One region of the Serratia sp. BNK-23 genome, then DNA from elsewhere that is predicted to be linked to it. Evidence: predicted binding sites of a transcription regulator. Region 1 holds the regulator's gene; each other region holds the start of a gene.
What was found. The regulator PhoB, encoded in region 1, activates phosphate uptake and scavenging genes when phosphate is short. The targets are predictions, from matches to a motif close to CTGTCATAAAACTGNCNNAT.
Positions count from the first base shown of each region.

Region 2: ACMGF9_RS24215 (MIP/aquaporin family protein) is a predicted target of PhoB. The motif match lies at 1,348-1,367, and genes of this name have one in related genera.
Region 3: glpT (glycerol-3-phosphate transporter) is a predicted target of PhoB. The motif match lies at 1,030-1,049, and genes of this name have one in related genera.

Region 1 is NZ_CP179900.1:3,959,959-3,962,227, reverse strand. Features, by position in the region: partial or broken gene sbcD (exonuclease subunit SbcD) at 1-789, opposite strand, end outside; gene phoB (phosphate response regulator transcription factor PhoB) at 1,005-1,694, shown strand; gene phoR (phosphate regulon sensor histidine kinase PhoR) at 1,719-2,269, shown strand, end outside.
Region 2 is NZ_CP179900.1:5,097,795-5,100,063, reverse strand. Features, by position in the region: gene ACMGF9_RS24230 (1,4-dihydroxy-2-naphthoate polyprenyltransferase) at 1-153, shown strand, start outside; gene rraA (ribonuclease E activity regulator RraA) at 229-714, shown strand; gene zapB (septal ring assembly protein ZapB) at 775-1,014, opposite strand; gene ACMGF9_RS24215 (MIP/aquaporin family protein) at 1,538-2,269, shown strand, end outside.
Region 3 is NZ_CP179900.1:4,784,544-4,786,812, forward strand. Features, by position in the region: gene glpA (anaerobic glycerol-3-phosphate dehydrogenase subunit A) at 1-838, opposite strand, end outside; gene glpT (glycerol-3-phosphate transporter) at 1,203-2,269, shown strand, end outside.

The sequences.
Region 1 (2,269 bases):
CCAGGAAGACGCTTTTGGCTTTGCCCAGCTCATCGAAGCTCAGCGGGATCGGCGAGCCGCTATAGCGAATATGCTCCGATTTGGCGACGTTCTGCGCGCGGTGAATGTGGCCCAGCGCGATATAGTCGGCGGGGGGAAGGTCTGCGCCGGGAAGGCGTCGAGGGTGCCGATATAGATGTCGCGCACCGAGTCGGAGGTGGTAACGCCGACGGTGGTCAGGTGGCCGGTGGCGACGATCGGCAGTGGCAGGCCCAACTGGTCGCGGCGCTCGCAGGCCGCCTGATACAGCGCTTGATAATGTTCGGCGATGGCTTCCTGCAGCGCCTGCTGTTTCTGCGCGCCGGATTCGCCGGCGCGGCTGGTGAGCAGATCGCGCGGCCGCAGGAACGGGATGGCGCACAGCACCGCGCCCGGCTGGCCGTCGCGTTGGTTAAGCACCACGATCTGCTGTTCCGGGGCGCCCTGCGCGCTGGCGATCACCGTGGTGTTCAGGCAGGAGAGCAGCTCACGCGATTCGTTCAGCGTCGCCACCGAGTCGTGGTTGCCGCCCAGCACCACCAGCTGGCAGCCGGTGCGCTGCAGTTCCACCACGAAGCGGTTGTACAGCTCGCGGGCATAGCTGGGCGGTGAGCCGGTATCGAACAGATCCCCGGCGACGATCAGCGCATCCACCTGCTGCTGATCTACCTGTTCGATCAGCCAGTTCAGAAAAGCCTGGTGCTCGGCGGCGCGGCTTTTGGTGAAAAAGTACTGGCCAAGGTGCCAGTCAGAGGTGTGGATCAGGCGCATGACACTCCCGGATGTAAAGATAATGGCGATGATTATAAAGGCCGCGGCGGCGGCTGTCCCGGCGCAATGATGATGACAACCGGATGATTTTTCGTTACTGCGGGAAATAATCGCTATGCTTACTGCCTATAACAGCCGGTTTTTTTCATAAAAGTGTCACAAAACTGACGCATAATGGCGCCCGAAAAGTCGCTAACACATTGGCAGGATTGACGATGGCAAGACGCATACTGGTGGTGGAAGACGAAGCGCCGATCCGTGAGATGGTGTGCTTTGTGTTGGAACAGAATGGTTACCAACCGTTGGAAGCCGAAGATTATGACAGCGCCGTGACGCGTCTGTCTGAGCCGTTCCCTGATTTGGTGTTGCTTGACTGGATGTTGCCCGGCGGTTCCGGCATTCAGTTTATCAAACATATGAAGCGCGAAGCGCTGACCCGAGATATCCCGGTGATGATGCTGACCGCGCGCGGCGAAGAAGAAGACCGGGTGCGCGGCCTGGAAGTGGGGGCGGATGATTACATCACCAAGCCGTTCTCGCCCAAGGAGCTGGTGGCGCGCATCAAAGCGGTCATGCGCCGCATTTCGCCGATGGCGGTGGAAGAAGTGATTGAAATGCAAGGGCTAAGCCTGGATCCGTCCTCCCACCGCGTAATGGCGAACGATCAGGCGCTGGATATGGGGCCGACCGAGTTCAAGCTGCTGCACTTCTTTATGACCCACCCGGAGCGGGTTTATAGCCGCGAGCAGTTGCTTAATCACGTCTGGGGCACTAACGTTTATGTGGAAGACCGTACCGTTGACGTGCATATCCGTCGGCTCCGCAAGGCGTTAGAAACCAGTGGGCATGATAAAATGGTTCAAACCGTTCGGGGCACCGGCTACCGGTTCTCAACGCGCTACTGATCGCGCCGCGCTGGAGAATATGCCGTGTTAGAACGTCTGTCGTGGAAGAGGCTGGCTTTGGAGCTGGCTCTTTTCTGTCTGCCCGCCTTACTGCTGGGGCTGATTTTCGGTTATCTGCCCTGGTTCCTGCTGGCCTCTGCGCTGGCTGCGCTGGTGTGGAATTTCTACAACCAGCTCAAACTCTCCCATTGGCTGTGGATCGACCGCAGCATGACGCCGCCGCCCGGCCGCTGGAGCTGGGAGCCGCTGTTCTATGGCCTGTATCAGATGCAGCAGCGCAACCGCCGCCGCCGGCGCGAGCTGGCGCTGCTGATCAAGCGCTTTCGCAGCGGGGCCGAATCGCTGCCTGACGCGGTGGTGATGACCACCGTCGAAGGCAATATCTTCTGGTGCAACGGGCTGGCGCAGCATCTGCTCGGCTTTCGCTGGCCGGAAGACAACGGCCAGCACATCCTTAACCTGCTGCGTTATCCGGAATTCAGCCTCTATCTGCAACAGCAGGAGTTTTCGCGCCCGCTGACGCTGCAGCTGAACAACGAACACTACGTCGAATTCCGCGTGATGCCGTATTCCGA
Region 2 (2,269 bases), 1.1 Mb from region 1:
CTGTTCGTGCTGGCGATCCCGCTGCTGGTGCGCCACGGCCTGCGCGTGCTGCGCGATCCGACGCCGGTCGGCATGCGGCCGATGCTGGAGCATATGGTCAAGGCGGCGTTGCTGGCCAACCTGCTGTTCGCCATCGGCGTGGCGCTCAGTTAAAAACTGATGATTTTGCCAACAGGGCGAATAAAGGGATATACTGAACATTCCAGCGGCAAACAGACGTAAAATCCTATGAAATACGATACTTCCGAACTTTGCGACATCTATCATGAAGAGGTGAACGTTGTTGAACCTCTGTTCTCCAATTTTGGCGGGCGTACTTCATTTGGCGGGCAGATCACCACGGTGAAATGCTTTGAGGATAACGGCCTGTTGTTCGATCTGCTTGAAGAAAACGGTCGCGGCCGCGTGCTGTTGGTCGACGGCGGCGGTTCGGTACGCCGGGCGCTGATCAACGCCGAACTGGCGCGCCTGGCCGCCCAGAACGAATGGGAAGGCATCGTGGTGTACGGCGCGGTGCGCCAGGTGGACGATCTGGAAGAGCTCGACATCGGCATTCAGGCGATGGCGGCGATCCCGGCGGGTGCCGTAAGCGAAGGCGTGGGCGAAAGCGATATCCGCGTCAACTTCGGTGGCGTCACCTTCTTCTCAGGCGACCACCTGTATGCCGACAATACCGGCATCATCCTCTCCGAAGACCCGCTCGACATCGAGTGATTTTCGGACATGAAAAAGGGCGCCTCAGGCGCCCTTTTCGTTGCTGCATGGCGTAAGGAATCAAACCTCTTCCATTTTGCCCAGCAGCGCGCGCAGGCGATCTTGCCATACGTGCTGTTCTTCTTTCAGCTGTTGGTTTTCACGCACCAGCGCTTCGTGGTTGCCGGAGGCAGCCTGAACTTCCTGCGACAGAGAGTTGTTTTTGTCTTTCAGCTCTTCAATTTCCATCTGCAACAAGGTGATGGTATCAATCGCCTGCTGTACTTTTGCTTCCAGTTTCTCAAATACTTCAAATGACATGCTTCAGTCCCCTCATGATAGCAAGGCGTACATCTATAAGTAGCGGCCGCAACGTCGGCTGCAGCTACTGCGAATATTGCATCGCGCTCAGTGACGCGCGCCGTTACGAAAGGCGCGCCGGTCTCGATTCGTTAAAAACGATTGTAAGTAGCCAGTCTCCGCCTGTCTAGCAACATACCGGATCATCGCGCAGTCTGTTGCAATTTTCCTGCCCTCGCCATCAGCAAAAACTGAAAATCCCCATCGCCGCCGCCGCGAGTTGTTAACGCCCCTCGCTAAACCACTGGTCAGATCACACTTTTATGGCTCAGAAAGAACACTAAACGACGCGAAATCGCTCAATTTTATGACGCGCCACACACATTTTGATTTCGCTATTTCTCGTTTATGTTCGTTAACGATAAATTTACATCACGTCCTCATTCAATAATTGGACGAGATGAAAAAACTGTGCCCATAGGTCAGATGTATACCTGGCTGAGCCTATAAACCAACAACCGCCGTTTTGCAGGACACCAACATTATGAGCCAAACCACCAGTCCGACATTAAAAGGCCAGTGCATCGCCGAGTTCCTCGGCACGGCGCTGCTGATCTTCTTTGGCGTAGGCTGCGTTGCCGCGCTGAAACTGGCGGGCGCCAGCTTCGGCCAGTGGGAAATCAGCATCATTTGGGGCCTGGGCGTCGCCATGGCCATCTATCTGACCGCCGCGATTTCCGGTGCGCATCTCAACCCGGCGGTCACCCTCGCCCTGTGGCTGTTCGCCTGCTTCGACGGGCGCAAAGTGGTGCCTTACATCATTGCGCAGGTCGCCGGCGCCTTCTGCGCCGCGGCCTTGGTCTACGGGCTGTACTACAATCTGTTCTTCGACTTCGAAGCGGCCCACCACATGGTGCGCGGCAGCAACGAAAGCCTCGAACTGGCCGGCATCTTCTCGACTTACCCTAACGCGCACATCTCCGTAGGCCAGGCCTTCCTGGTAGAAATGGTGATCGCTGCAATCCTGATGTGCCTGATCCTGGCGCTGACCGACGACGGCAACGGCATTCCGCGCGGCCCGCTGGCGCCGCTGCTGATCGGTATTCTGATTGCCGTGATCGGCGCCTCCATGGGACCATTGACCGGCTTTGCGTTGAACCCGGCGCGTGACTTCGGGCCGAAACTGTTCGCCTACCTGGCCGGCTGGGGCAAAGTCGCCTTCACCGGCGCACGCGACATCCCGTACTTCCTGGTGCCGATCTTCGCCCCTATCGTC
Region 3 (2,269 bases), 820 kb from region 1:
CAATTTGGTCGTAGTCGATATGGGTCGAGGTGGTGCCGATCAGCGAGATGGTGTCGCCCGGCACCAGGATGTCGGCGTCCGCCGGTTTGCGGCAGCGGTTGATCACCATGTTGTTGATGCGGTGACCGAGGATCAGCAGCGCTCCCTTGGCCGGGAACATGCGGATACGCAAATCGGCGTATTCGGCGATCTGCTGGCCCCAGATGCCGGCGGCGTTGACCACCACCGCTGCGTGCAGCTCATAGCGCCGCTGATTCTGATGGTCGTAAACGCGCACGCCCGTCACTCGGTCGCCACTGCGCAACAATCCGACCACCTGGTGGTAAGTCAGGATCTGCGCGCCGTGTTCGCGCGCATCCAGCATGTTGGCGGCGGTCAGCCGGAAAGGATCGACGGTGCCGTCCGGCACCCGCACCGCGCCAATCAGCGCCGGATTAGCCGCCGGCTCCAGCCGCAGCGCCAGCTGCGGGTCGATCGCTTCGGCGTCGATGTCGGCCTGGCGACAGGCGGCGATAAACTGTTGCTGATACTCCAGCGAGTCCTGCGGCAGGGTGATGAACAGCCCATCGGTGCGCTCGATACAGTGATGCGCGATGCGTTTCAGGATGCGGTTCTCTTCGATGCACTCGCGCGCCGACTCGCCGTCGGTCACCGCATAGCGCGCGCCGCTGTGCAGCAAGCCGTGGTTGCGGCCGGTGGCGCCGGTGGCGATGTCGTGACGCTCCAGCAAAATGCAGCGCAAGCCGCGCCGCGCACAATCGCGGGCAATGCCTGCGCCGGTGGCGCCGCCGCCGATGATGATCACATCCGTTTCGCCGCCGTCAAAATAGCTGCTCATGTCGCTCCCTCAGGATCGGTAGTTATGAGCCTATTGAGCCACGGTTATTAGGGTCTTTGTTTGATAAGGAACAAGAACGAACATAAAACGAAATAAAAATGTCCACAAAAAACCATCAATGTGATCATAATCACGATTTTTGGACGTTTTTCTATTTCATAACGTTAACGAATCGCTCAAAATCCGCCGTGGTTTCATGAAAGTGTAACAATTGCGCCATTCGTCACAGCGACACCAGGCGTATTTGTCGACAATGGCGCTCGTTATGGAACACAAAAACACCACATTCGATATCCGCTCAATCATCAAATGAACGTAAAAGGTCATATTGATGTGATAACAGATAAAGCCATCGGAGGCGCTCATGTTGAGTATTTTTAAGCCGGCCGCACACATCGCCCGTGTGCCGAGCGATAAGGTAGACCCGCTCTACCGTAAGCTGCGCTGGCAAATTTTCCTGGGGATCTTCTTCGGTTACGCCGCTTACTATCTGGTGCGTAAGAACTTCACCCTGGCCATGCCTTACCTGATCGAACAAGGCTTCAGCCGCGGCGACCTCGGCTTCGCGCTGTCGGGCATCTCCATCGCCTACGGCTTCTCCAAATTCATCATGGGTTCGGTCTCCGACCGTTCCAACCCGCGAGTGTTCCTGCCTGCCGGCCTGATCCTGGCGGCGGCGGTGATGTTGTTCATGGGCTTCGTGCCGTGGGCCACCTCCAGCATCGCGGTGATGTTCGTTCTGCTGTTCCTGTGCGGCTGGTTCCAGGGCATGGGTTGGCCGCCGTGCGGCCGTACCATGGTGCACTGGTGGTCGCAGAAAGAACGCGGCGGCATCGTTTCCATCTGGAACTGCGCCCACAACGTGGGTGGCGGCCTGCCGCCGCTGCTGTTCCTGCTGGGTATGGCCTGGTTCAACGACTGGCACGCGGCGCTGTACATGCCGGCCTTCGGCGCCATCCTGGTGGCCCTGATCGCCTTCGCCCTGATGCGCGACACCCCGCAATCCTGCGGCCTGCCGCCGATTGAAGAGTACAAAAACGACTATCCGGACGACTACAGCGAAAAAGACGAAGAAGAGCTGACCGCCAAGCAGATCTTCATGCAGTACATCCTGCCGAACAAGCTGCTGTGGTACATCGCGGTCGCCAACGTGTTCGTCTACCTGCTGCGTTACGGCATTCTGGACTGGTCGCCGACCTACCTGAAAGAAGTGAAGCACTTCGCGCTGGACAAGTCTTCCTGGGCCTACTTCCTGTATGAATACGCCGGTATCCCGGGCACTCTGCTGTGCGGCTGGATGTCGGACAAAGTGTTCAAAGGCAACCGCGGCGCCACCGGCGTGTTCTTCATGACGCTGGTGACCATCGCCACCGTGGTGTTCTGGATGAACCCGGCCGGCAACCCGACCGTGGACATGATCTGTATGCTGGT